DNA from 2 places in the Mycobacterium sp. NGS34 genome. Region 1 is predicted to be linked to the other one. Evidence: predicted binding sites of a transcription regulator. Region 1 holds the regulator's gene; the other holds the start of a gene.

The links. The regulator HspR, encoded in region 1, represses chaperone genes until heat shock. The targets are predictions, from matches to a motif close to ANNTGAGTNNNNNNNACTCANNT.
Region 2: lon (endopeptidase La) is a predicted target of HspR. The motif match lies at 3,536-3,558, and genes of this name have one in related genera.

The regions. Positions count from the first base shown of each region.
Region 1 is NZ_JCALDM010000001.1:825,922-841,763, forward strand. Features, by position in the region: gene AC5Y7V_RS03990 (hypothetical protein) at 1-149, opposite strand, end outside; gene AC5Y7V_RS03995 ((2Fe-2S)-binding protein) at 254-739, opposite strand; gene AC5Y7V_RS04000 (FAD binding domain-containing protein) at 732-1,619, opposite strand; gene AC5Y7V_RS04005 (xanthine dehydrogenase family protein molybdopterin-binding subunit) at 1,616-3,952, opposite strand; gene AC5Y7V_RS04010 (nucleotidyltransferase family protein) at 4,005-4,553, shown strand; gene AC5Y7V_RS04015 (amino acid permease) at 4,532-5,986, opposite strand; gene AC5Y7V_RS04020 (amidohydrolase family protein) at 6,069-7,019, opposite strand; gene AC5Y7V_RS04025 (aldehyde dehydrogenase family protein) at 7,019-8,509, opposite strand; gene AC5Y7V_RS04030 (LysR family transcriptional regulator) at 8,637-9,557, shown strand; gene dnaK (molecular chaperone DnaK) at 9,771-11,633, shown strand; gene grpE (nucleotide exchange factor GrpE) at 11,630-12,259, shown strand; gene dnaJ (molecular chaperone DnaJ) at 12,317-13,498, shown strand; gene AC5Y7V_RS04050 (heat shock protein transcriptional repressor HspR) at 13,498-13,890, shown strand; partial or broken gene AC5Y7V_RS04055 (PE family protein) at 13,969-15,132, shown strand; gene AC5Y7V_RS04060 (hypothetical protein) at 15,145-15,666, shown strand; gene AC5Y7V_RS04065 (aldose 1-epimerase) at 15,678-15,842, opposite strand, start outside.
Region 2 is NZ_JCALDM010000004.1:257,929-273,770, reverse strand. Features, by position in the region: gene AC5Y7V_RS12920 (alkyl hydroperoxide reductase) at 1-438, shown strand, start outside; gene AC5Y7V_RS12915 (alpha-amylase family protein) at 442-1,722, shown strand; gene AC5Y7V_RS12910 (DUF1810 domain-containing protein) at 1,719-2,156, opposite strand; gene AC5Y7V_RS12905 (alpha-hydroxy acid oxidase) at 2,175-3,419, shown strand; gene lon (endopeptidase La) at 3,572-5,884, shown strand; gene AC5Y7V_RS12895 (hypothetical protein) at 6,102-6,605, shown strand; gene AC5Y7V_RS12890 (nitroreductase family deazaflavin-dependent oxidoreductase) at 6,687-7,076, shown strand; gene AC5Y7V_RS12885 (TfoX/Sxy family protein) at 7,178-7,510, shown strand; gene AC5Y7V_RS12880 (DUF72 domain-containing protein) at 7,580-8,305, shown strand; gene AC5Y7V_RS12875 (Rossmann-fold NAD(P)-binding domain-containing protein) at 8,312-10,435, opposite strand; gene AC5Y7V_RS12870 (acetyl-CoA acetyltransferase) at 10,546-12,027, opposite strand; gene AC5Y7V_RS12865 (CoA transferase) at 12,099-14,501, opposite strand; gene AC5Y7V_RS12860 (undecaprenyl-diphosphate phosphatase) at 14,652-15,554, shown strand; gene AC5Y7V_RS12855 (acyl-CoA thioesterase domain-containing protein) at 15,557-15,842, shown strand, end outside.

The DNA.
Region 1 (15,842 bases):
GGCTCGGTCGGCCCGGCCCCGGGGGTGGCGATCGGCTTGCCGTCGACGAGCGTGCTGCAGCCCGAAACCACCGCGGGTGCGGCCAGGACGGCCGATAACAGCAGCGAGCCGCCGGCCAGCCTTCGCCGCGCCTTTTGCGATAACTGCACCCGCCGCTCCCCGAAAGTCTTCGATTTCAGCGCTTAGAGTACGCAAGAAGCGGCGAAAGTTACTGCAACCAGGCCGTTATCGATGCAGAGCCGATGGCGCGGGTTTACCGGTGCGTGACCGACTCGATCTCGGCCGCCCGCCGGGCCGCGGCGACGATGCCCTGGTAACCCGTGCAGCGGCAGAAGTTCCCGGACAGGGCCTCGCGGATCTCGTCGTCGGTGGGGTTGGGGTTGTCGCGCAGCAGCGCGGTCAGCGTGGTCACGAAACCCGGCGTGCAGAAGCCGCATTGCAGCCCGTGGCACTCCCGCAGCGCGGCCTGCACCGGCGACAGGGTGCCGTCGGGCGACGCGATGCCCTCGACGGTCGTCACCTCCGTGCCGTCCGCCTGGACCGCGAACATCAGGCAGGAGCGCACGGCGTCGCCGTCCACCAGCACCGTGCACGCGCCGCAGGCGCCGTGCTCGCAGCCGAGGTGGGTGCCGGTGAGCCCGCACCGCTCCCGCAGGAAGTCCGCCAGCGTCATGCGCGGTTCGACGCTGGCCGCGACCGGAGTCTCGTTGACCGACAACTGAACCGGTTGTTCACCCATTGCTTGCTCCCGCCACTGCTTCCTCGATGGCTTGCGTCCAGGCGCGCGCGACCATGGTGGCGCCCACCCGGGTGCGGTACGACGCGGACCCTTGCAGGTCGGTCGGCACCTCGTCGAGGCCGGTCATCGCGGCCCGGCCGATCTCCTCGGGCACCAGCTCGCCGATCGGCTTGCCGAGGACCGCGGCCTCGGCCGCCGTCGCGCGCCCGACCGTGGGACCCAGGCCCAGCAGCCCGATCCCGCAGCGGGACACCCGGTCGTCGTCGTCGAGCCGGACCGCCACCAACGCGCCCGCGATCGCGAAATCGCCGTGGCGACGGGCGAATTCGTGCACGGAAAACCCGGACCTGCCGTCCCACACCGGGAACCGGACGCCGGTCAGCACCTCGTCCGGTTCCATCGTGGTCTCCCACAGGCCGGCGAAGAAGTCCGCGGCGGCGATCTCGCGGCGCCCGCGCGGCGAGAGGACCTCCATCACCGCGTCCAGCGCCAGCGCGGCCGCCGGGTATTCGCCCGCGGCGTCGGCGTGGGCGATCGACCCGCCGAGGGTGCCGCGGTTGCGGATCTGGAAGTGCCCGACGAACGGTGTCGCCCTGGTCAGCAGCGGAACATCTTGGCGCACTTGGGTATCCGAGCCGACGGTGGACTCGGTGGTTCCGGCGCCGATCCACAACTCGTCGCCACGGCGCTCGATGCCCCGCAGCTCGCCCAGCCGGGAAATGTCGATGAGATGGTCGAAGTAGGCCAACCGCATCGCGAGCATCGGGACCAGGCTCTGACCGCCCGCGATGATCTTCGCGTCGTCGCCCAGCTCGGACAATAGTGCGACGGCGTCGCCGACGGTGTCGGGGCGGTGGTAATCGAACGAGGCGGGCTTCACCGTTTCACCTCGCTCAACAGCGCCGCGATCGACGCCGGGCTGGCGGGCAGCCGGGTGACCGCCACGCCGAGCGGCGCGAGCGCGTCGTTGATCGCGTTGATCACCGCCGGCACCGAGCCGATGGCCCCGCCCTCACCGGCGCCCTTGTAGCCGCCGGGCCCCGGGCCGGGTATCTCGACGTGGCCGAACTCGATCGGCGGGACCTCGGTGGCCGTCGGCAGCAGGTAGTCGACGAATGTCGTTGCCAGCGGGTTGCCGTCGTCGTCGTAGGCGAGGTCCTCCATCAGCGCGCCGCCGATGCCCTGCACCGTCCCGCCGGCGATCTGGCCCTCCACGATGTTCGGGTTGATCATCGGTCCGACGTCCTCGCTGACGATGTAGCGCAGCAGGGTCACCTTGCCCGTCGCCACGTCCACCTCGCAGGTGCAGGCGTGGGTCGCGTTGGACCACAGGATCGGGGCCTTGGCGACGTAGCGCGCGGTGGCCTCCAGCTCGGGCGACGTCCCCGGCGGCAGCGCCTGCGGCGAGTAGTACGAAAGGTAGGCCAGCTCGGCGAACGTCACCTGCTTCGACGCGTCGCCGCGCACGGCCGCGGCCGAATTTGCCAGCACCACTTCGGATTCGGGCACCTTCAGCTGGTGTGCGGCCAGCGCGACGATCTTGGCGCGCAGGATGGCGCCGGCCTCCGCGACGGCCCCGGCGGTCATCGGGCCGCTGCGGCTGCCCTGCGTCCCGGCGCCGTACGGCGTGATCGCGGTGTCGCCCTGGATGGTGGCGACGTCGTCGATGTCGGCTCCCAGCGCGTCGGCGGTCAGCTGAATGACGGTGGTTTCCACGCTGTTTCCGCTGGAGCCGCCGTTGACGTAGACGTTGATCGTGCCCGTCGGCTCCATCCGGATGGTGCAGCCCTCGGTGGCCAGGTGGCCGGTCGCCGCGCCGGTCGGCTCGATGTACGCCGAGAACCCCAGCCCCAGGTAGCGGCCCTGCGCCAGCGCCTCGCGCTGCTCCTTGCGAAAGCCTTCGTGGTCAAGGAGTTTCACCGCTTGCTCGAACGTCTCGTTGGGGGCGACGTGGTCGTACGGCATGCCGTTGGGGTTGAAGTACGGCATCTCGTCGCGGCGCAGCAGGTTGCGCCGGCGCAGTTCGACCGGGTCCATGCCCATCTTGCGCGCGGCGATGTCGAGCAGGATTTCGCGAGCCAGCGTCTCGTACTGCCACGGGCCGCGGTAGGCGGCCAGCCCGCTGGTGTTGGTGAACACGGTCTTGTAGTTGAAGCTGGCCTTGGGCACCCGGTAGGGCCCGGGGAAGAACATGCCAATGGCGGCCGTGGTCAGCACCGGGTACGGCGTCGGGTAGGCGCCGACGTCCTGGACGAAGTCGATGTCGGCGGCGACGATGTTGCCGTCCCCGTCGAACGCGATGCGGCCCGTGCCGTCGACGTGCCGGGCCTGGCCGGCCGACATCAGGTTCTCGCGCCGGTCCTCGATCCACTTCAGCGCCGCCGGCACCTTGCGGGCGGCCAGCATGATGCACATGTCCTCGCGCATCGGGACGACCTTCTGGCCGAAGCCGCCGCCGGTGTCGCGCATGATGACCCGAACCCGTTGCGCCGCAATGCCCAACAGGCGCGCGCAGAACGCCCGCAGCTCGTGCGGGGTCTGCGTGGACGCCCACAGGGTGAGCTCCCCGGACGCCGCCTCCCATTCGACCACCAGCCCGCGGGTCTCGATCGGCACGGGCGCGTAAATCTGTTGGTAGATGTCCTCTTTCACCACGCACGCCGCCGCCGCGAAAACCTCTTCGTCCGGCGGGGCGCCGCCCATCCCGCCCGCGACGTTGTGCGCGTAGGCGTCGTGCACCAGCACATCGGAGGACTGCGCGCGGGCCAGGTCGGTGATCGCGGGCAGCGGCTCGTAGTCCACGTCGACCAGTTCCAGCGCGTCCTCGGCGATGTAGCGGCTTTCGGCGACGATCAGCGCGACCGGGTCGCCGACGAATTTCACCTCGCCCTCGGCCAGCGGCGGGCGTGGGGTGTCCGGCACGTCCTTGCCCGCCACGGCGTGCCACGCCTCCTTGACGTCGGGATTGAGGTCGGCGGCGGTGAACACCGCGCGCACGCCGGGCAACGCCAGCGCCGCCGTCGCGTCGATGCCGTTGATCGTGGCGCGCGCGAACGGGCTGCGCACGAAGCAGGCGTGCAGCATGCCGGGCCGCGAGATGTCGTCGACGAACCCGCCGCGGCCGGTCAGCAGCCGGAGGTCCTCCACGCGCTGCACCCGGGTGCCGGCGTATCGAGGGGTCGTGGCCGTCGCCCCCTGCGCTTCTTGAGTCATTGCGCTCCATCCGGTTGTCGCCTGACGAGAACCTCGATGCCATCATAGGAGAGTGGCGTTATCACAGTCGAGGGCCGTCGGCGTCCTGCTCGCCGCGGGCGAGGGACGGCGCTACGGCCGGCCGAAGGTGCTGGTAGAGGGCTGGCTGGACGCCGCGGTCGGTGCGCTCCAAGGCGGTGGCTGCGCCGACGTGGTGCTGGTCCTGGGCGCCGCAGAGGTCGCCGCGCCGCCCGGGGTCACCGCGGTCGTCGCGCCCGATTGGCGCGACGGGCTGAGCGCCTCGGTGCGCGCCGGGCTGGCCCCAGCGGACGGCCTGCGCGCGGATTACGCGGTGCTGCACGTCGTCGACACCCCCGACGTCGGTCCCGACGTGGTGGCGCGGGTCCTGGACCGGGCACGGGCGTCGGACAGTGGCCTGGCCCGCGCGTACTTCGACGAGCGGCCGGGCCACCCGGTCATCATCGCGCGCCGGCACTGGCCCGACGTAATCAAGCAGCTAACGGGGGATCGGGGCGCGGGCGAGTTCCTGCGCGGCCGGTCCGACGTCGAGGCCGTCGACTGCGCCGACCTCGCCGGCGGTCAGGACATCGACGAACCCTGAGCGGGTGGGGCCGGCGCGGCGGTGTCTTGCGCGGCGGCCGTGACCCGACTGCGAACCAGGAACCAACCGCCGATGAGCGCGGGGACGCCGACGACGGTCGCGCCGATCAGGTAGGGGCCCTGCACCTTGTCGAAGAACATCAGGGCCACCACGCCGACCAGGAAGGCCAGCGTGAGGTAGCCGGTGTACGGCGACAGCGGCATCCGGAACTCGGGCCGTTGCACCCGCCCGGCCCTTGCCAGCCGGTAGAACTGCAGCTGGCTCGCCACGATCGTGCCCCAGGCGAACACGATGCCGATGGCCGCGATGTGCAGCACGATTTCGAACGCCTGGCTGGGTTTGACGGCGTTGAGCACGATGCCCAACAACCCCACGGCGCTGGTGAGCAGGATCCCGCGGTACGGCACCCCCCGCTTCGACATCGGCGCGGTGAACTTCGGGCCGCTGCCGTTGATCGCCATCGACCGCAGGATGCGGCCCGTGGAATAGAGACCGGCGTTCAGGCTCGACAGCGCGGCGGTCAGCACCACCACGTTCATCACGCTGCCGGCCCCGTGGACACCGGCTTTGGAGAAGAACGTCACGAACGGGCTGACGTTGGCCTTGTAGGCGGTGTAGGGCAGCAGCAGGCCCAGCAGGACGGTGGATCCGATGTAGAAGACCGCGATGCGGAAGACCACGGAGTTGATCGCGCGCGGCATCACCTTCTCGGGGTTGGCCGTTTCCCCGGCCGCGATGCCGACGAGTTCGATGGCGGCGTAGGCGAATACCACTCCCGAGGTGACGAGCACCAGGGGCAGCAGCCCCTTGGGCACGAGCCCGCCATGGGTGTCCCACAGGCCGGTGCCGGTGTCGTGACCGTCGATCTTGAAGCGTCCGACCAGAAAGACCGTGCCGACGACCAGGAACGTGACCAGCGCCAGCACCTTGATCAACGAGGCCCAGAACTCCAGCTCGCCGAAGGCCTTGACGGAGATCAGGTTCATCGACAGCACCACCAGCAGCGCGACCAATGCGATGGTCCACTGCGGGATGGCGTGGAAGATCCCCCAGTAGTGGCAGTAGTGCGCGATCGCCGTGGTGTCCACGATCCCCGTCATCGACCAGTTCAGGACGTACATCCAGCCGGCGACGTAAGCCAGCTTCTCGCCGAAGAATTCGCGGGAGTACGACACGAACGATCCCGACGACGGGCGGTACAGCACGAGCTCGCCGAGCGCGCGCAGGATGAGGAAGACGAAGATGCCGCAGACCCCGTAGACCAGGAACAGCCCGGGCCCCGCCGACGCCAGCCGCCCGCCGGCGCCGAGGAAGAGCCCGGTTCCGATGGCGCCGCCGAGGGCAATCATCTGAATCTGGCGGTTTTTGAGGCTCTTGTGATAGCCCTCGTCCTCGCGGGCGAGCCGCTCGGCGGCACTGTCTGACGGTGACATCGAGCTCCTGCCGTGGTGGCTCCGGGAACGCTCAGGCTAACTCATGAGGGCGCCGCATGCCGACCAACAATCGGCGAAGTTTTTAGAGGCCCAGCAGCCGCTCGGCGTTGCGGTGGCTGATGAGCGCTCGCTCGTCGTCGCCCAGCGGCAGGCCGTCCAGGAAATCCCGCGCCGCGCGCATCGACCCGAACGGGTAGTCGGCCGAAAAGCACACCCGCTCAAGGCCGACCTGGGCGACGAGGTTGGCGTAGGTCGGCCCGTCGTTGAAATTGGCGAAGGTGTAGTTGAGGTTTCGCCTCAGGTAGGTGCTGACGGGGTGCGTCAGGCCAGTCAGTTCGGGTTTCAGCGTCGCGTCGAAGCGCGGCAGCATGAACGGGATCGCCTCGCCCATGTGCCCGATGATGATCTGCAAGGACGGGTATCGGTCGAACACGCCGCCGAGGATCACCCGCAGCACGTGGGTGCCGGTGTTGATGTGCCAGCCCCAGCCGACCGTGGAAAGAGCGAACGTGACCTCGTCGGCGAACCCCGCGTAGCTGGACTCGATGACGCCGGCCGGCGGGATGGTCGGGTGCAGGTAGATCGGCACGCGCAGCGCGGCAGCACGCGACAGGACGGGGTCGAAGAACAGGTCGTCCAGGTAGATGCCCTGGCTGTGCCCGTTGATCACCGCGCCGACGAAGCCGTGCTCGCGCACCGCCCGCTCGAGTTCGTCGGCGGCCTCGGAGGGCGCGCTGATCGGCACGGCGGCGAAGCCCGCCAGCCGGTCCGGGTAGCGCCCGACCGCCTTCGCGAGCTCGTCGTTGCATGCGCGGGCCAAGCGGACGGCTTCCGGACCGTCCAGCTGTTCGACGCCCGGCGCGGCCAGCGACAGCACCGCCACGTCGACGCCGGCATCGTCCATCGCCGCGATCCGGCCGTCGCCCAGGTCGCTGATCGGTTCGACGATTCCGGTGCGCGACGCCAGCCAGCGGCCCGGCCCGTCGAGGAATTCCGTTGTGGCGTAATGCTCTTCGAGGGCTATCGTGCGCATCAGCCCGCCAGCACCCGGGCCGCGGCGCTCCAGTACGTCAGCTCGTCGCGGTCGGCGGCCAGCCGGATCGTCTTGGTGTAGCCGTACTCCGCCAGCGTCTCCTGGGCGTGCTCGCGGCCAAAACCGCTGTGGCCGACGCCGCCGAAACCGGTGCCGATGGAGATGCGGTGATAGTTGTTGACGAAGACGGCGCCGGCGCGGATCCGCCGGCTCACCCGCAGCGCCCGGTCGCTGTCCTGGGTGAACACCGCCGCGACCAATCCGAACGGTGTGGCGTTTGCGATGCGCACCGCCTCGTCCTCGTCGCTGAACGGGATGAGGGTGACCACCGGGCCGAAGATCTCGTCGCGGGCCACCCGCATGGTGGGGGTCACGCCGGTCAGCACCGTCGGCGCGACGTAGAAGCCGTCGGCCAATCGGGGATCGTCGGGCAGCGGCGCCTGAGCGGCGATGTGGGCGCCTTCGGCCACGCCGATCCGCAGGTAATCGAGGACCTGGTTCTGCTGCTTGCGGGTGACCAGCGGGCCGACGTCGGTCGCCGGGTCGGCGCCGTCACCCACCCGCAGCCGCCCCACCGCGGCGCACAGCTTCGCCTCGAACTCCGCATAGACGCTGTCGTGCACCAGGATTCGCGACGCCGCGGTGCACGCCTCGCCCTGGTTGAAGAAGCCGCCGTCGACCGCGGCCAGCAGCGCCTCGTGCAGGTTGGCGTCGTCGAAAACCACCAGCGGGTTCTTCCCGCCCAGCTCCATCAGCGTCGGGGTGAGGTTGCCGGCCGCGGTGCGCAGCACCGCCGCGCCCGTCCGCGGCGACCCGGTGAACGACACCTTGCCGACCAGCCGATGCCCGGCCAGCGCGGCGCCCACCTCGCCCCGGCCCGGCACGGCCTGCACCACACCCTCCGGCAGGACCGACTGGATCAGCTCGACCATCCGCAACACCACCGAGGGCGTCTGCTCCGGCGGCTTGAGCACGACGGCGTTGCCGACCGCCAGCGCCGGCGCGACCTTCCCCGCGGTGTGGATGGGCGGCCAGTTGAACGGGACGATGCCCGCGATCACCCCGTACGGCTCCAGCGTGGTGACGTCCAGGACGGGGCCGTAGTCGCGGGCCTGGCTGGGCAGCGCCTCCACCATGGCGCCGAAGTACTCGAAGATGGCGATCGCGGCTTCCACGTCGAAATTGCGGGCCTGGGTGATCGGCTTGCCCATCTCCAGCGTCTCCAGCGCGGCGATCTCGTCGGCGTGGGCGCGGATCACCTCGGCGACCTGGCGCAGGTATCGGCCGCGCTCGCGCGCGGGGCGTTGCTTCCAGCGCAGGTGCGCGGCGTGCGCCCGGCGGACGGCCTGGTCCACCTCGTCCGGCCCGGCGCCCTGGACGACCGTGACCGTCTGCCCCGTCGCGGGGTTCTGCACGACGAACTGGTCGTCGGTGGACGCCGAGGACCACCGGGTCCGGGTTCTGGTCAGGGTGGGGCCCTGCAAACTCATAAAGCGCACCGTCCGATTGAGGGGGTTGGGATCGACGCGACCCAATTGCGAACCGTAAATTGGCCCAACCGTCAAAAGCCAACGAAAATTCCTGATGGGAGCCATCACCGGCGGTGATAATGGCTCGGTGGAGCTTCGCCAGTTCGAGTATTTCCTCGCTGTCGCCGACACCCTCAGCTTCACCCGCGCCGCCAAACGGCTGCACGTCGTCCAGTCCGGAGTGTCCGCGACGATCAAGGCCCTCGAACGCGAACTCGGCGCCGAGCTGTTCGTCCGCGGGCCGGCGGGGGTGACGCTCACGGCGGCGGGACGCGAGCTCGAGCCCCACGCCCGCGCCACCATCGACGCCGCCCGCGCGGCCAAAGACGCCGTCGTCGCCGCCGTCGACTCCGTCGGGGCCGTCCGCGGCACCGTCAGGCTGGGGACGCTGATGTCGATCAACAACATCGACCTGCCGAGGCTGCTGGCCGAGCTGCGGGCCCGCCATCCCGGCGTGCTGGTCCAAATCCGTTTCGCCCGGGCCGGTTCGGCGGGCCTCGCGCAGCAGCTCCGCGACGCCAGCCTCGACGTCGCGCTCCTCGTTTTCCCCGACGGGGCGCCGGCCGACCTGCACACCCGGCTCGTCGCCGCCTTTCCGCTGCTGTTGGTCGTCCCAGCGGATCACCCGCTCGCCGGCCGGGAGTCGGTGTCACTGGCCGAGCTGGCCGGGATGTCGTTCGTCGACGGGCCGCCCGGCTACGGCAACCGGGCGGTGGTCGACCGGGCCTTCGCCGCGGCCGGGGTGCAGCGCACGATCGCCCTCGAGGTCGCCGATATCGCCACCACCGCGACCCACGTCCGGAACGGCCTCGGCATCGGCTTCCTGAGCCGGTTCATCCTCGACGAGATCGGCGACGACGGCCTGGCGACGGTGAGCATCTCCGGCTACGACCTGTGCTGGCGGTTGTATGTCGCGAGGTCGGCGGCGCGCCCGCCCAGCGCCGCCACCCGCGCCGTGTTCTCGCTGATCGAGGAGATGATCCCGGGGCCGGAGCCGAGTGTGAGCTGACGGCGTCGATCGTGCGTCCAGGGCGCCCTGCGTTCACACGCAACGACCACCCCGGGAACAAGACGCGCGCGCCCGCCGTTAGCATGGTCGACAAGTTGAGTGAAGCAGACTCAAGGCTGGGTTGACACCAGGACACCCGCGAGGGCAGGCTTGAGCGGGGTTCACTCAGCATAGTGGCACCAAAGAAGCTCTACGTAATCAGGAGGAATCACTATGGCTCGTGCGGTCGGTATCGACCTCGGGACCACCAACTCAGTCGTCTCGGTTCTCGAGGGCGGCGACCCCGTCGTCGTCGCGAACTCCGAGGGTTCGCGGACCACGCCGTCGATCGTCGCGTTCGCGCGCAACGGTGAAGTGCTGGTCGGCCAGCCCGCCAAGAACCAGGCGGTGACCAACGTCGACCGCACCATCCGTTCGGTGAAGCGGCACATGGGCACCGATTGGTCCGTCGAGATCGACGACAAGAAGTACACGGCGCAGGAGATCAGCGCCCGCGTGCTGATGAAGCTGAAGCGAGACGCGGAGGCCTACCTCGGTGAGGACATCACCGACGCGGTCATCACCGTGCCCGCCTACTTCAACGACGCCCAGCGCCAGGCGACCAAGGAGGCCGGCCAGATCGCCGGCCTGAACGTGCTGCGCATCGTCAACGAGCCCACCGCCGCGGCGCTGGCCTACGGCCTGGACAAGGGCGAGAAGGAACAGACCATCCTGGTCTTCGACCTCGGTGGCGGCACCTTCGACGTCTCGCTGCTCGAGATCGGCGAGGGCGTGGTCGAGGTCCGGGCCACCAGCGGTGACAACCACCTCGGTGGCGACGACTGGGACGACCGCGTCGTCGAATGGCTCGTCGACAAGTTCAAGGGCACCAGCGGCATCGACCTCACCAAGGACAAGATGGCGATGCAGCGGCTGCGTGAGGCCGCGGAGAAGGCCAAGATCGAGCTGTCGAGCTCGCAGAGCACCTCGATCAACCTGCCCTACATCACCGTCGACGCGGACAAGAACCCGCTGTTCCTCGACGAGCAGCTGACCCGCGCCGAGTTCCAGAAGATCACCCAGGACCTGCTGGACCGCACCCGTCAGCCGTTCAAGTCGGTGATCTCCGACGCCGGCATCTCGGTGGCCGACATCGACCACGTCGTGCTGGTGGGCGGGTCCACCCGCATGCCCGCGGTGACCGAGCTGGTCAAGGAACTCACCGGCGGCAAGGAGCCCAACAAGGGCGTCAACCCCGACGAGGTGGTTGCCGTGGGCGCCGCGCTGCAGGCCGGTGTTCTCAAGGGTGAGGTGAAAGACGTTCTGCTGCTTGACGTTACGCCGCTGAGCCTCGGTATCGAGACCAAGGGTGGCGTGATGACCAAGCTGATCGAGCGCAACACCACGATCCCGACCAAGCGGTCGGAGACCTTCACCACGGCCGACGACAACCAGCCGTCCGTGCAGATCCAGGTCTACCAGGGTGAGCGCGAAATCGCCTCGCACAACAAGCTGCTCGGCTCCTTTGAGCTGACCGGCATCCCGCCGGCCCCGCGCGGCGTGCCCCAGATCGAGGTCACCTTCGACATCGACGCCAACGGCATCGTGCACGTCACGGCCAAGGACAAGGGCACCGGCAAGGAGAACACGATCAAGATCCAGGAGGGCTCCGGCCTGTCCAAGGAGGAGATCGACCGGATGATCAAGGACGCCGAGGCGCACGCCGAGGAGGACCGTCAGCGCCGCGAGGAGGCCGACATCCGCAACCAGGCCGAGACGCTGGTCTACCAGACGGAGAAGTTCGTCAAGGAACAACGCGAGGCCGAGGGCGGTTCGAAGGTCCCCGAGGACACCCTGAACAAGGTGGACGCCGCGGTGGCCGAGGCCAAGTCGGCGCTGGCCGGCAGCGACATCTCCGCGATCAAGGCGGCGATGGAGAAGCTGGGCCAGGAGTCCCAGGCGCTGGGCCAGGCCATCTACGAGGCCACCCAGGCCGAGGGCGCCCAGGCCGGCGGCCCCGAGCAGGGTGGCGCGGCAGGCTCGGCCGATGACGTCGTGGACGCGGAGGTGGTCGACGACGACCGGGAGGCCAAGTGAGCGAGGGCAACCCGGAACAGGTAACGGTCACCGACAAGCGGCGCATCGATCCCGAGACCGGCGAAGTACGGCACGTCCCCCCCGGCGCGGCAGCGCCGGGCGGGGCGCCCGCCGGTAAGGCCGAGTCGGGCGACAAGGTCGCCGAGCTGACGGCCGACCTGCAGCGCGTGCAGGCGGACTTCACCAACTACCGCAAGCGCGCGCTGCGCGACCAGCAGGCCGCCGCGGACCGGGCCAAGGCCGCCGTGGTCAGCCAATTGCTCGGCGTGCTGGACGATCTCGACCGGGCCCGCAAGCACGGCGACCTGGAGTCCGGCCCGCTGAAGTCGGTCGCCGACAAGCTGGAAGGCGCCCTCACCGGCCTCGGCCTCACGGCGTTCGGCGCGGAGGGCGAGGACTTCGACCCGGTGCTGCACGAGGCCGTGCAGCACGAGGGCGACGGCGCCGACGGCTCCAAGCCGGTGATCGGCACGGTCATGCGGCAGGGCTACAAGCTGGGCGACCAGGTGCTGCGGCACGCGCTGGTCGGCGTGGTCGACACCGTCGCCGGCGACGGCGAAGAAGCCGTCGCCGCCGAAACGCAACCGTCCGACACGGCCGATAACGCCGACGGCTCCGGTGAGTAAGCACCACAATCACAAAAGACAACAAATAGATAGCGAAAGGTGAGGGGGTGACGCGGCATGGCCCAGCGTGAATGGGTCGAAAAGGACTTCTATAAGGAGCTGGGCGTCTCCTCTGAGGCCAGCCCGGAAGAGATCAAGCGCGCCTATCGCAAGCTGGCGCGCGACCTGCATCCGGACGCCAACCCTGACAACCCGGCCGCCGGCGAACGATTCAAGGCGGTGTCGGAGGCGCATAACGTGTTGTCGGATCCGGCCAAGCGCAAGGAGTACGACGAAACCCGCCGCCTGTTCGCCGGCGGCGGTTTCGGCGGCCGCCGGTTCGACGGCGGCAGCGGCTTCAGCTTCAACGTCGGTGGCGACGGCGCGGAGTTCAACCTCAGCGACCTGTTCGACGCCGCCGGGCGCAGTGGCGGCGCGAACATCGGCGACCTGTTCGGCGGCTTGTTCGGACGCGGCGGCGCCAGCCCGCGTCCCAGCCGGCCGCGGCGCGGCAACGACCTGGAGACCGAGACCGAGCTCGATTTCGTCGAGGCGGCCAAGGGCGTGGCGATGCCGCTGCGGCTGACCAGCCCGGCGCCGTGTACGAATTGCCATGGCAGCGGGGCGCGCCCGGGCACCAGCCCGAAGGTGTGCCCCAGCTGTAACGGCGCCGGCGTGATCAACCGCAACCAGGGTGCGTTCGGTTTCTCCGAACCCTGCGCCGATTGCCGGGGCAGCGGCTCGATCATCGAGCACCCGTGCGACGAGTGCAAAGGCACCGGCGTGACGACCCGCACCCGCACCATCAACGTGCGGATACCGCCGGGCGTCGAGGACGGGCAGCGGATCCGCCTGCCCGGGCAGGGCGAGGCCGGGTTGCGCGGCGCGCCGTCGGGCGACCTGTATGTGACCGTGCATGTGCGGCCGGACAAGGTGTTCGGCCGTGACGGCGACGACCTCACCGTGACCGTCCCGGTCAGCTTCACCGAATTAGCCTTGGGCTCAACGCTTTCGGTTCCCACGCTGGACGGCAAGGTCGGCGTGCGGGTGCCCAAGGGCACCGCCGACGGCCGCATCCTGCGGGTGCGCGGGCGCGGCGTGCCCAAGCGCGGCGGCGGCAACGGCGACCTGCTGGTCACCGTGAAGGTGTCCGTGCCGCCGAACCTGGAGGGCGCCGCCCAGGAGGCGCTGGAGGCCTACGCGGCCGCCGAGCAATCCAGTGGTTTCAACCCGCGCGCGGGATGGGCGGGTAATCGCTGATGGCCAGAGGCTCACGCAATCCCAAGGAGGAGGCCCGGACCTTCCTGATCTCGGTGGCGGCCGAATTGGCCGGCATGCACGCGCAGACCCTGCGCACCTATGACCGCCTCGGGCTGGTGAGCCCGAGGCGCACTTCCGGTGGGGGACGTCGTTATTCGGAGCACGACGTGGACCTGTTGCGCGAGGTGCAGCGGCTGTCGCAGGACGAGGGCGTCAACCTGGCCGGCATCAAGCGCATCATCGAGTTGACCAACCAGGTGGAGGCGCTGCAGTCGCGCGTCAAGGAGCTGACCGAGGAGCTGGCGCAGGTGCGCGCCGGCCAGCGCCGCGACCTGGCGGTGGTGCCCAAGAGCACCGCGCTGGTGGTCTGGCAACCGCGAAGGCCGCGCTAGGCGACCGCCGCGGGGGCTGCAAAAGGTTAGGGAAATCCCTGATTCGCGGCCCGCTTCGCGCGTCTTATGGTCGGGGCCATGTCCCTCGTGCTCGTAACCCCGGAATTCGTAACGGCGGCGGCCACCGACGTGGCCAACATCGGCTCCGCCGTGCAAGCGGCGAACGCCGCGGCGCTGGCGCCGACCTCGCAACTGCTGGCCGCGGGCAATGACGAGGTGTCTCAGGCGGTTGCCGCAGTGTTCGGCGCGCACGGGCAGGCCTACCAGGCGCTGGGTGTCCAGGCGCAACGATTTCATCAGCAATTCATCCAGCTGCTGAATTCCGGGGCGAGCGCGTACGCCGGCGCCGAGGCCGCGAACGCGTCGCCGCTGCAAACGATCGAGCAGGACGTGCTGGGCGTGATCAACGCGCCGACCCAACTGTTCCTGGGGCGCCCACTGATCGGTGACGGCGCGAACGGCGGAACCGTTGGCGGCGTCGGGCAACCCGGCGGCGCGGGCGGCATCCTGTGGGGCAACGGCGGCGCCGGCGGTGCGAGCACGAACAACGGCGTGGCCGGCGGAAATGGTGGCGCCGGCGGGCTGATCGGCAACGGTGGGGCGGGCGGCGCCGGCGGATTCGGCGGAACCGGTGGCGCGGGCGGCAACGCGGGGCTGTTCGGCATCGGCGGACCGGGTGGCGCCGGGGGCGGCCCCAACGGCTCGATAGGCGGCGGCGCAGGCGGCGCCGGCGGCGCGGGCGGGTTGATCTACGGCAACGGCGGCGCGGGCGGGGCCGGGGGTCTCAGCATCAGTGCGACGCCGGGCAACGGTGGCGCCGGCGGCCACGGTGGCAATGCCGGCCTGATCGGCACCGGCGGCGTTGGCGGCCTCGGAGGGGCGGGCGACACCACCTTCAGCATCCATAGCGGCGGGGCCGGTGGCGGCGGCGGCAACGGGGGCCTGCTCTTCGGTGACGGCGGGAGCGGCGGCGGGGGCGGCGCCGCGGGGCACGCCGGCATCGGCGGGCACGGCGGCACGGGCGGCAACGCCGGGCCGATCGGCAACGGGGGCGTCGGTGGCGTCGGCGGCGCCATCGGCACAGGGGCGTCGTTCGCCGGTCAGGGCGGCACCGGCGGCAATGCGTCCCTGATCGGTAATGGTGGCACCGGCGGCAACGGCGGCGTGTTCGGCGGCCTGGGTGGCCCTGGGGGCGCTCGCGGGAAGCTGTTCGGCGCCGACGGCGCCGGGGGGCAGACGGGCTAACGTCAGGGCATGGAAGTTGTCACCACTCACCCAATCGTCGAATCCCTGCTGACTAGCTATCAACGCGAGCTGGGTGACCACCTGCCGACCTATCGCAATCACGTCTACCGCGGCATCAACTACCACCAACGGCTGCTCGCCGCCCCGATCCCGGACTTCGCCGTCTTGGCCTGGGCCGCACACGATCTCGGCATCTGGACCGCCGGCACGTTCGACTACTTGGAGCCGTCCGCCGACCTGGCCGCGGCGTACGCCGGGGAATTCGGCGTCGACAACGTCGACGACGTGCGCAGGCTGATCGTCGAACACCACCGGCTGCGGCCGTCGCACGACCGGATGGCCGAGACCTTTCGGATAGCCGACCGCATCGACGTGAGCCGTGGCTTGCTGCGAGACGGGGTCGGGCGCCCGGCCATCCGGTCCGTCGTCGCCGAGTTGCCGTATTGCGGCTTCCACGCGTTCCTCGCCAAGGGCCTGAGCCGCTACGCCGCGGGGCACCCGCTGCGGCCGTTCCCGATGATGCGGTGGTGAAAGATGTTCGCTCACACCCGAATCGAGAACTGCGCGACCGCCGGCGCGCCCGGGCGCGCGCACCGGTAGCCGCCGCGGCGCAGCGCGTCCGTCGGCGCCGTCATCGGCTCGAAGCACACCACATCCTCGGCTAGTGGGGCGAAGATCTGGGCCGCCGGATAGCCCCGCTCGAAGTG
Region 2 (15,842 bases), on a different contig from region 1:
CAGCTCTGGGGCACCCTGCTGGCCAGCGCCGCGGCCACGCGAAACACCCAGGTGCTGGCCGAGATTGGCGCCGAGGCGGGCGATTACCTGTCGGCCGAGGCGTACCAGGCGGCGTTGGGAGCCGCGTCCATCATGGGCATGAACAACGTGTTCTACCGGGGCCGCGGCTTCCTGGACGGCCAGTATGACGATCTGCGGGCCGGGTTGCGGATGAACATCATCGCCAATCCGGGTGTGGACAAGGCGAATTTCGAGCTCTGGTCCTTCGCGGTGTCGTCGATCAACGGGTGTTCGCACTGCGTCGTCGCCCACGAGCACACGCTGCGCGAGGCGGGCGTGGACCGCGAGGCCATCCTCGAGGCGCTGAAGGCCGCGGCGATCGTCGCGGGTGTGGCGCAAGCGATCGTCACCGCCCAGACACTGGCCGCCGTCGGCTGACCAGTGACGACACCAGCCTGGGTAGAGCACGCCATCTGGTGGCAGGTCTATCCGCTGGGATTCGTCGGCGCATTTCCGGAGTCGTCCGAGCCGTCGCAGCCGAGTCAACATCGGCTGCGGCGGCTCGTCGACTGGTTCGACCACGCCATCGCGCTGGGTGCCTCGGGTGTTGCGCTGGGCCCGATATTCGCCTCACGCACACACGGTTACGACACCACCGATCACTACCGGATCGATCCCCGGCTCGGGGAAGACGCCGACTTCGACTATTTCGTCGCGGAGGCCCACCGCCGCGGCCTGCGCGTCCTGCTCGACGGCGTGTTCAATCACGTCGGCGTGGACTTTCCGCGCTATCGCGACCGGGCGACGGGTTGGTTCAGCGGCGATACTTTCGAGGGCCACTCGGAACTCATCACGCTCAACCATGACAACCCCGAGGTCATCGACTACGTCGCCGACGTGATGGCGCACTGGCTGCGCCGCGGCGCGGACGGGTGGCGCCTCGACGCGGCCTACATTGTGCCGCAACAATTCTGGGCATCGACGCTGCCGCGGGTGCGCGAGCAGCATCCGGACGCCTGGTTCGTCGGCGAGCTCATCCACGGCGACTACGCCGCGGTGGTCGAGGCGGCGAAGTTCGACTCGGCCACCCAGTACGAGCTGTGGAAGGCGATCTGGAGCGCCCTCAACGACGGCAACTTCTTCGAGCTGGACTGGGCGCTGCAGCGGCACAACGAGTTTCTCGCCAGTTTCGCCCCGCTGACGTTCATCGGCAATCACGACGTGACCCGCATCGCCAGCCGCCTCGACCGACCCGGGCACGTGGCCCACGCGCTGGCGATCCTGCTGACCGTCGGTGGGGTGCCCAGCGTGTACGCGGGCGACGAGCTCGGGTTCCGCGGCGTCAAGGAGGAGCGGTACGGCGGCGACGACGCGGTACGCCCCGAGTTCGGCACTCCCCCTGTGGAATTGGACGCGTTCGGCGCCGAGATGTGTAGACTGCACCAGTACCTCGTCGGGTTGCGCCGCCGTCACCCGTGGCTGCACGCGGCCTCGACGACCGCGTTGCGGCTGCAAAACCGGCACTACGTCTACGAGACGCGCAGCGGTGAGGACGCGCTGCTGGTCGCGCTCAACATCGACGACAAGCCGCTACGCCTGGCGCTGCCGGAGCTCGGGGCCGACCGCGCAGAGGTGGTCGCCGGATCCTCGGCGCCGCCGCAAGAGGTCGTCGAGACGCTCGTTGTCGAGCCGCACGGCTGGCGGATCCTAAGCCCGGCCTAGGTGCCTGTCAGCCGCGCCAGCGTCAGAGGGTCCTCCTGGCCGTAGAAGTAGTTGTCGAGCACGGTGACGAACTCGTGGTTGTCGTCGGTGGCGTGGGCGAACAGCGTCATCGACGAGCGCAGCTTGAGGTCGTCGGGCGAACCGAAGATGTCGATGATCGAGCGGTCCCGCACCTCGTTGACCAACCGAGTGCACTCGCGTAGTCGCGAACCGAGGAGCTCATGCTGCAGATAACTGCTGGCTTCCTCGAGCGAGGTGATGCCATAGCGGGCCGCCATCGGGCTGGTGCCCAACCCGCGGAGTTGCGGGAAGATGAACCACATCCAGTGACCGCGTTTTCGTCCCTCGCGCAGCTCCGCGACGGCGGAGTGGTAGATCCCGGACTGCGCCGACACAAAACGTCTCAGATCGAACGGGTCGCTTGCCGATGCCATATGACTACGGTTGCATACATGGCCGTCAAGCGACGAATGCCCAAGGTGCGCGATCTGGCGCCGCTGATGCAGTTCAAACGACCGCAGCTCGACGCGACCAAGCGCCGCCTGGCCGCCGCGTACACCATCGAGGACCTGCGCCGCATCGCCAAACGCCGCACCCCCAGGGCGGCGTTCGACTACACCGACGGCGCGGCCGAGGACGAGCTGTCCATCGCGCGGGCCCGACAGGCGTTCCGCGACATCGAGTTTCACCCCACCATCCTTCGCGACGTCTCCAACGTGACCGCCGGATGGAACGTCCTGGGCCAGCCGGTCGTGCTGCCGTTCGGGATCGCGCCCACCGGGTTCACCCGGCTGATGCACACCGAGGGCGAGATCGCCGGCGCGCGGGCGGCCGCGCGGGCGGGGATCCCGTTCTCGCTGTCCACCCTGGGCACCACGGCGATCGAAGACCTGGTGACCGCGGTTCCCCAGGGCCGCAAGTGGTTCCAGCTCTACATGTGGCGCGACCGCGACCGCTCGATGGCGCTGGTGAAGCGCGCGGCCGACGCGGGATTCGACACCCTGCTGGCCACGGTCGACGTCCCGGTCCCGGGCGTGCGGCTGCGGGACAACCGCAACGGCATGACGATTCCGCCGACGCTGACGCTGCGCACTGTCCTGGACGCGGTGCCGCACCCGAAGTGGTGGTTCGACCTGCTGACCACCGAGCCGCTGGCCTTCGCTTCGCTGGATCGCTGGTCGGGCACGGTCGGCGAGTACCTCAGCACGATGTTCGACCCCAGCCTGACCTTCGATGACCTGGAGTGGATCAAGGCCCAATGGCCCGGCAAGCTGGTGGTCAAGGGGATCCAGACGCTCGAGGACGCCCGCGCCGTCGTGGACCGCGGCGTCGACGGCATCGTGTTGTCCAATCACGGTGGGCGCCAGCTGGATCGGGCGCCGGTGCCCTTCCACCTGTTGCCGACGGTCGCGCGTGAGCTGGGCAAGGACACCGAGATCCTGGTGGACACCGGCATCATGTCCGGGGCCGACATCGTCGCGGCGATCGCACTCGGGGCCCGGTGCACGCTGGTCGGGCGGGCCTACCTGTACGGGCTGATGGCCGGCGGCGAGGCGGGCGTGGCCCGCGCCATCGAGATCCTGCAGAGCGGGATCATCCGGACGATGGGACTACTTGGCGCCACCTGCCTCGAGGAGCTGTCGCCCAAGCACGTGACGCAGTTGCGTCGACTGGGCCCGATTTCGCCGCCAGCGTAACGCCCTTAGCCAGCGTGTAAGCCGAGCGTGCGGCTGCCCGCACGCCCGCCGTCCAACGTGCGGCCAGCTTCACACTCGTGGCGAAATCACGTCGGGAACAAACCTCCGCCCGGCTGGGTTAAGCGCAGCAGACTCAACTTTTGGAGGATCGAATGGCTGAAGCCAAGTCCGTGCCGGTGTTGTTCACCGGGACGATCGTGTTGCCCGGAATGGTGGTGCCGATTGCGCTGGACGACGCCGCGCGGGCGGCGATCGATGCCGCGCAGGCCAGCGAGTCGGGACAGCTGCTGATCGCGCCCCGGCTGGACGACCGGTACCCGACCCACGGCGTGATCGCCAAGATTCTGCAGGTCGGCCGGATCGCGGGCGGTGGCACCGCCGCCGTCGTGCGTGGTGAGCGCCGCGCCCACATCGGGGCGGGCGCGTCCGGGCCCGGCGCCGCGCTGTGGGTCGAGGTGACCGAGGCGCCCGAGCCGGAGCCGACCGACGAGATCAAGGCCCTGGCCGCGGAATACAAGAAGCTGCTGCTGGCCATGCTGCAGCGCCGCGAGGCGTGGCAGATCGTCGACTACGTCAACAGCCTGACCGACCCGTCGGCGCTGGCGGACACGTCGGGATACGCGTCGTACCTCACCGACGTGCAGAAGCGCCAGCTGCTGGAGACCGTGGACGTCGCCGAGCGGCTGCGCGTCCTGATCGACTGGACCAGCTCGCATCTGGCCGAGGTCGAGGTCAACGAGAAGATCGCCGAGGACGTCCGCGACGGCATGGAGAAGACGCAGAAGGAATTCCTGCTGCGCCAGCAGCTCGCGGCCATCCGCAAGGAGCTCGGTGAGGGCGAGCCCGACGGTTCGGATGACTACCGTGCGCGCGTGGAGGCGGCCGAGCTCCCCGAGAAGGTGCGCGAGGCCGCGCTGCGCGAGGTCGGCAAGCTGGAACGCTCCAGCGACCAGAGCCCGGAGAGCGGCTGGATCCGCACCTGGCTGGACACCGTGCTCGACCTGCCCTGGAACGTGCGGACCGAGGACTCGACGGACCTGGGCGCGGCCCGGGCGGTGTTGGACGCCGACCACCACGGGCTGGACGACGTGAAGGACCGCATCGTCGAATACCTGGCCGTGCGAACCCGACGCGCGCAGCGCGGACTGCAGGTCGTGGGCGGGCGTGGCTCCGGGGCCGTGATGGTGCTGGCCGGGCCCCCTGGCGTCGGCAAGACGTCGCTGGGTGAGAGCGTGGCCCGGGCGCTGGGCCGCAAGTTCGTGCGCGTCGCCCTGGGCGGCGTGCGCGACGAGGCCGAGATCCGCGGGCACCGGCGCACCTACGTCGGCGCGCTGCCGGGCCGGATCGTGCGTGCCATCGGCGAGGCGGGATCGATGAATCCCGTCGTGCTGCTGGACGAGATCGACAAGGTCGGTTCCGACTACCGCGGCGACCCGAGCGCGGCGCTGCTCGAGGTGCTCGACCCGGCGCAGAACCACACGTTCCGCGACCACTACCTGGATCTGGATCTGGACCTGTCCGATGTGGTGTTCCTGGCCACCGCCAACGTAATCGAGAACATCCCGTCGGCCCTGCTGGACCGCATGGAGCTGGTTCAGATCGACGGCTACACCGAGGACGACAAGGTCGCCATCGCCCGCGACTACCTGCTGCCCCGGCAGCGGGAGCGGGCGGCGCTGAACGACGACGAGGTCACCGTGACCGACGCCGCGCTGCGCAAGATCGCCGCGGACTACACCCGCGAGCCCGGTGTTCGTCAGTTCGAGCGGCTGCTGGCCAAGGCGCTGCGCAAGGTGACGACCAAGATCGCCGACGAACCGGTGACCATCGACGAGCCCGACCTGGTCGGTTACCTGGGCCGTCCGCGGTTCACCCCCGAGTCCGCCGAACGCACGGCCGTGCCCGGTGTGGCCACCGGCCTGGCCGTGACCGGCCTGGGCGGCGACGTGCTCTACATCGAAGCGGGCGCCACCGACGGCGAGCCGGGTTTGCAGTTGACCGGTCAGTTGGGCGACGTGATGAAGGAGTCGGCGCAGATCGCGCTGTCCTACGTCCGCTCGCACGCCGCGGAGCTGGGGGTCGACCCCAAGGCGCTGGACCGGCGCATCCACGTGCACGTGCCCGCGGGCGCGGTGCCCAAGGACGGGCCGTCGGCCGGCGTCACGATGGTGACCGCGCTGGTGTCGATGGCCACTGGGCGCCAGGTGCGCTCCGACGTCGGCATGACCGGCGAGGTCACGCTGAACGGCCGGGTGCTGCCGATCGGCGGCGTGAAGCAGAAGCTGCTGGCCGCCCAGCGGGCCGGTCTGTCAACGGTTTTCATTCCGGCGCGCAACGAGCCGGACCTGGATGACGTCCCGGCCGAGGTGCTCGGCGCGCTGGAGGTGAAGCCGATGACGGATGTCGCCGAGATCGTCGCGCAGGCGCTCGAACCGGTGCCGCAGGCCGCGACCGTCGCCGCCTAGGAGGGCGCCGGCTGCCGGTCGCTTGTCAAAAACCTGGGAGTCTGCTGCCAATAATCGGCTCGAGCGTGTTTTCGGCTCGGCCGACTCGGGTAGCCGAGGGACCAGGGGGTCATCCCCTGTCCCTAGGCCCAACCCAGGAGCTTGGGGAGACAACTGAACAACACCGTCAATGCTGTTGCGCTGCGTGCGTCGCAGCCAAGCTGGACAAGGAGTTCACATGAACCTCAAGAAGATCACCGCAGCCGCCGCGATGGCCGGTGGCCTCGGATCCGCGGCCTTCGGGATCGGCGCCGGTTTCGCGCTGGCCGATCCGGGCATCCCGGGCGTCCCCGGCCCTGGCCCGAACGTGCCCGGGCCGAACGTGCCGGGCGGGGACCGTGACCTGCAGGGTCCGGGCCAGGGTCCCTTCATTCCGGGGCAGCCGATTTGTAACCCCGGCGCGCCGGGCGTGAACTGCAACGCTCCGGGCAGCCCCCTTCCCCCGGGCCAGAACGGCTTCCCGCCGCCGGGGCACTACAACGACCCGGACCGCTACGGGATCCCGGCCACCTGGGCTCCGCCCGTTGGTGACCCCGACGGCACCCAGCTTCCGGTCGTCTTCAACCCGGACCTGGGCCAGTGGGGCGTCAACACGTCCGCCGGTTTCCAGGCGTACACGCCCGCCGGCAACGCCGGAGGCCAGGTGAACGGCGGCGGCACCGTCGGAACGCCCGGTACCTAAAACCGGAATGTGGCAGCCGCCCCCGCAAGGGGGCGGCTGTCCTCACATTCGCCCATCGCAAATGCGGCAGAATCGCAGCCTATGACCGACGTTCGGAACCTGAAACGGCAAGTGGTCCATCGCATCCAAAGACTGCTGGTGAATCCGGTCGGCCGGCAGATGCCGGGGGTCATCCTCGAAACCACCGGCCGCAAGAGCGGTCAGCCTCGCCGGACGGCCGTCGGCGGCCGGGTGGTCGACAACCAATTCTGGTTGGTCTCGGAGCACGGCGAGCATTCGGACTATGTCCGCAACATTAAGGCCACTCCCGCAGTACGGGTGCGCATCGGCGGCCGATGGCGCAACGGAACTGCCCACTTGCTGCCCGACGACGACCCGCTGCGGCGGCTGGGCGACTTGCCCAGGCTCAACAGCGCGGTGGTGCGACTGATGGGCAGCGACCTGCTGACCATCCGGATCGACCTGGACTGACAGCGAATCGCCGAGCCTGTTAATCCTCAGGAGAACTACGAGTAAAGGCCTGCAAAATTACAGGCTCGGCGCCTGTCGGACCTCGGGGCTAAGGTCGGCCCATGGCCTACGACGAAGACCTGGCCAACCGGATCCGCGAGCTGCTCGGCTCCGAGCGCGGCGTCGAGGAAAAGCGAATGTTCGGTGGTCTGGCATTCCTGATCAACGGCAACATGTCGGTCGCCGCCAGCGGGCAGGGCGGACTGCTGGTCCGGGTGCCCCCGGAAGACACCGACAAACTGCTCAAGCGCGCCCACGTCGGCCCCATGGTGATGGCGGGCCGGGAGGCCCGCGGCTGGCTGCGCGTCGAAGGCGACGGCGTGCGAACCAAACGGCAGCTGCAGGATTGGGTCACCAAGGGCACCGGCTACGCCCGCGGCCTGCCCCCGAAGTGAGCGCAGCCGTTTGCTCGAAGACGGCGCGGGTAAGCGGTGCGGTGTGGACAACGACGAGGTGCGCCGGCATTGACCGTCCGGATCGGCACCTCCGGATGGTCCTACAACCACTGGGCGGATGTGCTCTACCCGACCGGGTTGCCGTCGGCGCGACGGTTGGCCCGCTACGTCGAGGTCTTCGACACCGTCGAGCTGAACGCGAGTTTCTATCGGTGGCCGAAGGATTCGACGTTCGCCGGTTGGCGCGATCAGCTGCCCGACGGGTTCCGGATGTCGGTCAAGGCGCATCGTGGGCTGACCCACTACCGGCGGCTGTCCTCGCCCGAACCGTGGATCGAGCGGTTCGAGCGCTGCTGGCAGCTGTTGGGCGACCGCCGCGGGGTGCTGCTCGTTCAACTGCACCCCGAGCAACAGCGCGACGACGCGCGCCTGGACGCCTTCCTGGCCAGTGTGCCCGAATCCATCCGGGTGGCCGTCGAGCTGCGGCACCCCTCCTGGAACGACCCGGCCGTATACGAATTGCTGGAACGCCGCAACGCCGCCTACGTGGTGATGAGCGGCGCCGGGCTGGCGTGCGTGCCACGCGCCACCACCGATCTGGTGTACGTCCGGATGCACGGCCCGGATCAGGACACGATCTACGCCGGCAGCTACTCGCACGACCAGCTGCGGCGCTGGGCCGACCAGATCGCCGAGTGGGACCGCGACGGCAGGGACGTGTGGATGTATTTCAACAACGATCTGGGCGGCCACGCCGTGCGCAACGCGCTGTTCCTGCGCGGGCTGTTGGGGTGATGGCGCTCAGGCGTCGTCGCGCCGGTCGGCGGGCGCCCAGCTCCCGTCGATGACGTCGGGCGGACGCTGCGCTTGCAGCCGCTCCCGTTCGGCCCGGCGGCGCTTGATCCGCAGCCGCGCGTCGGCCGGCATGGTGATCAGCTCGTCGCAGGTGAGGTAGTGGACGTCGTCGGCGACATCGATCAGGTCAGCCGCAACTCGCCGGGATCCCAACTCGCGCAACGTCATCCGCAGCTCATGCGTGAACCGCAGGGTGGTGTCGTGGGCCAGCTCGCGCGACCCGCGGGCGTTGGCGGCCAGTCGCCGTACGCGCGTCGGCGGCGGCGCCGGCTCGGTGACCACGGCGGGGTCGGCAAGCTCGGCGGCCGCCGTCAACAACATCGCCGGATCATCGCTGATCACCGGGCTGGCGAGCTCGGCCTCCCCCGGCCCGCGGTGCCCGATCCTGGCGACGGCGGCGTCGAGCGCGCCGGCCGTGTCGGGGGACAACGCACGGATGCTGCCGATGTTGCCCTCGGCCGCCAGCGCACACAACGGCGGATCACTTCGCAACGCCGCCGCCAGCTCGGCGGCCTCGGCCGCGATGCGGGTGCTTTCCACGATCATGCCCAGCCCCGACACCCGGGAGGCGGCGCGCGTAGGTTCCAGCGCCGCGGCGGTGATGCCGGAATCGACCAGCCACAGCGCCGTGAGGATCCAGCCCTGGTGGATGCGATCGCGCAGCAGCGGCACCCGGACCTCGAGCGCGGCGTCCGGCAGCGGGGCCAGCTGCGCGGCATCGGCGTGTTCGGCCTTCGCGGCGGCGGCGTAGGCCAGCGTGTCGCGTTTGAGGTGGCGCATCACCGCCAGCGAGCGCGCGGTCACGACCGCTTTGGCGAGCGACCCGAGCGCCCCCTCGGCCAGCTTCGGCTCGCCGAACGGCAGGACGTCACCGACCTGCGGTTGGTCGGCGAGGGCGTTCCGGGCGACGGCGTGCTGGTCCCAGCCGGGCAGCTGGGTGGCGGCGACGACGTTGGCCGACACCCCGACGTAGGCGCGGTGTCCGAAGATCGCGATCGCGCGGCTGCTCCACTCGTCGTCGACCACGCCGCCCAGCGCGAGCACCTGGCCCATCACCCGGCTGGCCGTGCGCAGCCCGCTGAGCTGGACGTCGAGCGTTATCGGGGTCAGCGGGCCGGGCAGCGCCTCGCCCAGCCCCGCCGCGCTGAAGACCGGGAACCGGGGGTCGATCCGGTCGTCGAACTCACCCTCCAACCCGTCGGGGGCCGCGCTGCGCAGCTCGTCGGACGGCCGGGGTCGCGGAAGGACCTCGACCGGGAGGGCCACCTGGCCACCGTGGCTGAGCGCACCCTCCGGAAGGAGCCGCCGCCCGGCGAGGCCGCGTGCGGTGTCGGTGACCGCCTCGAGCGCTTGCCAGCCGAATTCGAAACCCCAATCCTCTTGCACCGCAGTGATATCCATCTTCGGGATCAACTTCGACCAGCTGCGGACCCCGTTCAGTCGCGTACGCGGGCCGACGGATCGCAGCAGCCGCCAGGCGGTGACCACGTTGGTGGTGTCGGGGGTGGCGAGGTCAACCGCGCCGGTGCGGTCGATGTCCAGCGAAAAGATCAGGAACCGGACCAGGTCGTCGACGTGCAGGACACGCATCGGCCGCGTCGAGGCCGCCGAAATCTTCGTGCGCAGCAACGTCGCCACGGTGCGGCACACCATCCAGTCCAGCTGGCGGCCGACGGGCGGCGCGATCCGGACGACCAGGCTGGGCGCCCAACCCGTGGACACCAGCTCCTCGGCGGGTCGATACAGCTCCGGCCGGCCGGCGGCCTGGGACACGAACAGCAGCCGCGCGCCGGCGCGGGCGGCCGCGTCGGTCACATGGGCGACGCCGTCGATGTCCGCGCCGCCGGGTGCGCCGGTGTCGACCGGGGCCAGGTGGATCACCGCGTCGGCCTCATCGGCCAGGTCTTGCAGGACGGGGTCGCTCAGCGGCGCGCAAACAAACTCGACGCCCGGATCCAGGCAGGGATGGGGGTGCTCAGCAATCCCGCTGACCGTGTGCCCGGCAGCGATCAGCTGCCGTGCGGCCAGCCGCGCTATTGCGCCGGTGGCGTCGGTAACCAGGACGTGCACCTGGGCTCACCTCCCCCAACGTCCAACCCGACAATAGGCAAGTTGGTGTCACTTACGCGACCGTTACCCCCGGATTGAGGACCTTTGGCTATGGCGATGTAGCCTGCCGGTTACCGCAGCGCCGCGGTGCCGTCCGGGGTGACGGCAACCTTGGCGCCACCGATGTCTTCACGCACCGTCGCCTCGGCGGCGGGATCGGCGATGACGGCCAGGGTGCGGGCCCCGTCGGGCGTGCGCACCGCCACGAACGCCTTCTCGGGTCGCCCCTCGCGGTCGAACGGGGTGGTCCACGCTTCGACGGTCCCGACGCCGTCCCACTCGACCAGGCCCTCCCGGGTGGGTTCGCGGTCCACCGCCTGCTGCGTATCCTCCCAGCGGAATTCGGCCGGCGGCTCGGTGCCGTACACGCCGAAGCTGTGTTTGGTCAGGTAGCCGCCGTTGCCCGTGATGAGGCCGCGGCGCCCGGGGTTGGCCACCAGCAGTTCGGCCATGGTGGCGATGGAATGCATCACGTAGTTGCTCCACGGGCCGCCCGCGAAGGTCAGCCCGCCGGTGACGGTGAGCGGGCGGGCCGGGTCGTCGACGCGCAGCCCGAGCTCGGCTGCGGCGACCTGGACGGCGGAGGGGAAGCACGAGTACAGGTCGACGTAGTCGACGTCGTCGATGCCCAGGCCCGCCAGCTGCAGGGCTCGCGTGCCCGCGATCCGGATGGCCGCCGAGCGGTGCAACTCGTCGCGCTCGGCGATGGACGGGGTGTCGTGCGCGTCGGTGCCGGCGTGCGGGAACACCCACCGGTCGGCGGGGACTTGCAGGCGCTGCGCCTGCTCGACCGACGTCAGGACCAGCGCGGCGCCCTGGTCGACCATGTTGTTGGAGTTCATCAGCTTGGTGTAGGGCCAGCTGATCATCCGGTTCTGCGGCCCGGCCCGCCGGATCTCCTCGGCGGTCACCGGTTTGCGGATCCACGCGTGCGGGTTGTCCACCGCGACGGCGTTGAATCTCGCCCACAGTTCGCTGATGCGCGTGAGGTGGCTGTCGACGGATTCGCCGTTGGCAACGCGAAGCGCCTGCTCGAACAGCGGGTAGACGAAGGAAGGCAGATTCAGCCCGCTCTTGAGCTCCGCGTCGCCGAACATCGGGACGTCCTCGCCGATCATCTCGGCGATCGGCACCGACTCGTCCTGCACCGTCCACTCGAGCCTGCCGCCCTTGGCCTTCAGGCCCCGGCGGGTGCGCCAGGTTTCGGCGCCCGCGAGCAGCACGACACCGGCCCGGCCCTGCTGGATGTCCAGGCAGGCGTGGTTGACCAGCGACTGCGGGACGTTGCCCCCGACGGGGCTGTACCGGGTGGTGAATCCGGTGGCGCCGAGCCGCTCGCCCAGCAGCAGCGCGGGGTCGCGGTAGTGCGCCGACAGCACGTTCACCACGCGGATTGAGTCGACGGCCCCGATCACCCGGGCATCGGCGGCCTCCCGGGCCGCGGCGGCCATCAGGTCCACCGGTTCGACCGAGCGCGCCGCCGGGTCGATTTCGTCGCGGTGGTTGACCTGGCCGTAGCCGATCAACACCGGGGTCCTGGGGTCGACGCTCATGCGACGAATTTAGCGTGACTATGAATCCGGCCGGCGACGGGCATCGAACGTGCCGGCAATGCCGGGCCGGCCTAATCCGGTCCGGCGGTCGCGAACAGCACGCCGTCGCGGATGAGCCGCTCGGTCTCGTCCGCGCTCATCCCGAGCAGGTCCCGGCAGATCTCGCGGGTGTCCTGGCCGGGCAGGGGCGCCGGGCGTTGTGGGGCCGGCGGTATGTGCTGAAAAGGTGCCGGACCCGTCTCGGCGGGCATAGGGCGCTCGATCAGCGGATGAGTCATGTCGCTGAACAGCTTTCGTCCGATCAGCTGGGGGTCCTCGAGGAGGTCCGGCGGGCGGTTCATCGGACCGGCCGGGACCCCGGCCGCCTGCAGCAGTTCGGCGTTGCGCAGCGGGGTGCGGGTGCGGGTCCAGGCCGACACCAGTTCGACCAACTCGCGGCGGTTGGCCAGCCGCGACTCGCCGGTCGCGAAGCGCGGGTCGTCGGCCCATTGCGGATGGTCGAGAAGGCCTGCCAGGCAGCGCCATTCGTCGTCCGAGCCGATGGAGATGACGCACCACTCGTCGTCGCCCGCGCACGGGTAGACCGCGTGCAGGCTGGTGTCGTCGCGGATCGGGCCGATGCCGGCGGCCTGCGCGGCCTCGGTGACGTACAGGGTGTCGAGCTGATTGATCACGACCTCGGCCTGCGAGACGTGGACGTCGGCGCCATCGCCGGTGCGATCGCGACGGATCAGCGCGGCCAGCGCCGCGATCGCGCTGACCCGCCCCACGACGTGATCGGGGAAGATCGTCGTCGCGTCGTAAAAGGCGTGCCGTCCCGTGTCGGACTGGTCGCCCGCGTCCTCCGACGTCCACAGCCGGGTGACCCCGGTGGCGGCGCGGACCAAGGGACCGTAGCCCAGCCGGGTGCGCCAGGGGCCGCTGTCGCCGTAGGCGCTGCTGCCCGCGAGCACGATCCGCGGGTTGATGGCGCGCAGCGCGTCGTAGTCAAACCCAAGGGCGGCAAGGGTTCCCGGCTTGAAGTTGGCGAACACCGCGTCAGCCTCGGCGACCAGCCGGCCGAAGATCCCCTTGCCCTCGGCGCTGCGCAGGTCCAGGCCCAGGCCGAGCTGATTGCGATGGGTCCAGGCGAACGACTCGCTCATGGCGTGGCCGGCGCGGGCCTGCCGCAGGCCGTCGGGATAGTCGGCGCTTTCCACCTTGATGACCTCGGCGCCCAGGTCGCCGAACAGCCGGCTCAGCTCGCCGCCCGCGACGATGATGCCCAGGTCGAGAATCCGCAGCCCGGTGAGCGGGTGGTCGCCGACCCGGCCCGACGGCGCGCGCACCAGCACCGGGTTCCCGCGCCAATACGGTTCGTCCTGGCCCGTGGCCGGGGCCGGCGTGCGGAACCCCGCGCGCTGCCCGTCGACGACGAAATACCCGGTCGGCACGCTGGTCCGCACCCGCGGCAGCAGCTCGGCCTCGGTGATGGCGCCCACCTCTTGGAAGTGTTCGGAGCCCAGGACCCAGGACGGTGGCAGCACCGCGGCGATCGGCACCCCGTGCGCCTGCCCCGCGGCGACGAGATCCTTCATCGTCTGATCGGCGAATAGGGCCTGGGCCAACGCGCTGATCTCGGGCCAGGCCGCCATCCGGGCGCCGATCGCGTCGTATTCGGGGTCCTGGAACTCCTCGGGCTCCCCCAGCCAGCGGCGAAACCCCCGCCACTGCCGCGGCGCCATTACGCACAACCGGACGTACCCGTCCTTGCACGGGCAGATCGGGTAGGCGTCCTGGTTCTTCGGGCGCCCGCGCCACTGCCCGCTGTGGCGGGTGCCGGCGGCGACCTGCCCGTGCGCGCCGAACGCCGGGTCTAACGCCATCACGACGGCGTCGAACCGCGAAAAGTCGATGTAATCGCCTGTGCCGCAACGCAACCGGTTGTAGTACGCGACTAGCGCCGCCCACGCCGCCTGCACCGCGGCGGTGGCGGAGGCGATGCCGTCCGGCGGCAACACCGGGGTGCCGGTGGTGGGACCGGAACGCGCCAACGAGCCGCACATCGCGAACAACACCGGATCGGTGGCACGCCAGGCGGAGCGCGGACCCGTCTCGCCGAAGTCGGTGACCGACAGCACCACCAGGTGCGGATAGCGGGCCGCCAACTCCGCGCCGGAAATCCCGAAGGCGCCGACGTGCCCGGCCAGGCCGCTGTCCACGACGATGTCGGCCTCCGCGGCCAGGTCGAGGAACCGGCCGCAGTCGCCGTCCTCGAGCGGGTCCAGCACGGCGGCCCGCTTGTTGGCGTTGTGCAGCGCGAACGGGATGCTGGCGCCGTTTAGCGCCGGCAGGTCGTCGCGCCCCAGGCTGCCGCCGGGGAATTCGATCTTGAGGACGTCGGCGCCGAGATCGGCGAACAGGCGTGTGACCGCGTCGGCGCTGCCACCGGACAGGTCCAGCACGCGCACGGTTTCGAGCAGCCCCTCCGCCATCCGCCCACCGTACCCGCCAGGTCAGGGGGCGGCCGCGAGCACTTATTTGGGGGCCAAATGTGCAGCCGCCCAAGCCGGTTCGCGCGCGAATTTCGACCGGCTACGCTCGGTAGTTCTTGTTCACGATCCCGGATGGAGGCGCCCCGCCCAATGACCGCGCAGTTGAGCTACGTCGAGGCGGTGGTGGTCGGCGCGTTCCAGGGCGTCACCGAGCTGTTCCCGGTCTCCAGCCTCGGGCACTCGGTGTTGGTGCCGGCGCTGGTCGGTGGGCGCTGGGCCCGGGACCTCAACGTCTCCACCCCCGAGTCGCCGTATCTGGCGTTCATCGTCGGCCTGCACGTCGCCACCGCCGCCGCGCTGCTGGTGTTCTTCTGGCGGGATTGGTTGCGTATCGTCGCCGGCTTCTTCTCCTCGCTGCGGCATCGCCGGATCCAGACGCCCGACGAGCGGCTGGCCTGGCTGATCGTGGTCGCCACCATCCCGGTGGGCCTGGCCGGGGTGGCCCTCGAGCACCTGTTCCGGACCACGCTGGGCAAACCCATTCCGGCGGCGGCATTCCTGTTGCTCAACGGCATCGCGTTGTACGCCGGCGAGGTGCTGCGCCGCCGCGTTTCACCGACCGGCGACGAAGAGCACGAGGACCACCGCGGCGAGGCCATCGACGACCGGCTGGCCCAACTGCCGATGGGCCGCGGTCTGGTGATCGGCTCGGCCCAGATCCTGGCCCTGCTCCCCGGCATCAGCCGCTCGGGCATCGCAATGGTGGCCGGCCTGTGGCGCGGGCTCTCACACGAGGACGCCGCCCGCTTCTCGTTCCTGCTCGCCACGCCGATCATCCTGGCGGCCGGCGTCTACAAGATTCCCGACCTGTTCGGGCCGCTGGGCGCCGGGATCGGCGGCCAGGTGCTGGCCGGCAGCGTCGCCTCCTTCGTCTGCGCCTACCTGGCCGTGCGTTTTCTGACCCGGTACTTTCAGACCCGCACCCTGACACCGTTCGCCGTCTATTGCGCCCTGGTGGGCGGCGCCAGCCTGGTGTGGCTGAGCCTGCACTAAGCATGGGTGGCGATGAGATGGCGCGGGCGATCTTCGTTCCCGACGGGGAGTTCTACGTGCCCACGCCGCTGGCCGCGGGACCGTGGGGCCCCTACGTCGCGGGCCAAAACGTCGGCGGACTGCTGTGCCGGACGATCGAACGCGATTTCGGTGACCCGGACTTCCAATTAGCCCGCCTGACAGTCGATTTGCCGCGGCGCGCCGCGCTGCAGCCATGCGCGGTCACCACCGAGGTGCACCGGGACGGCGGACGCGTCCGGCTCGTGGACGCCGCGTTGACGCAGGCGG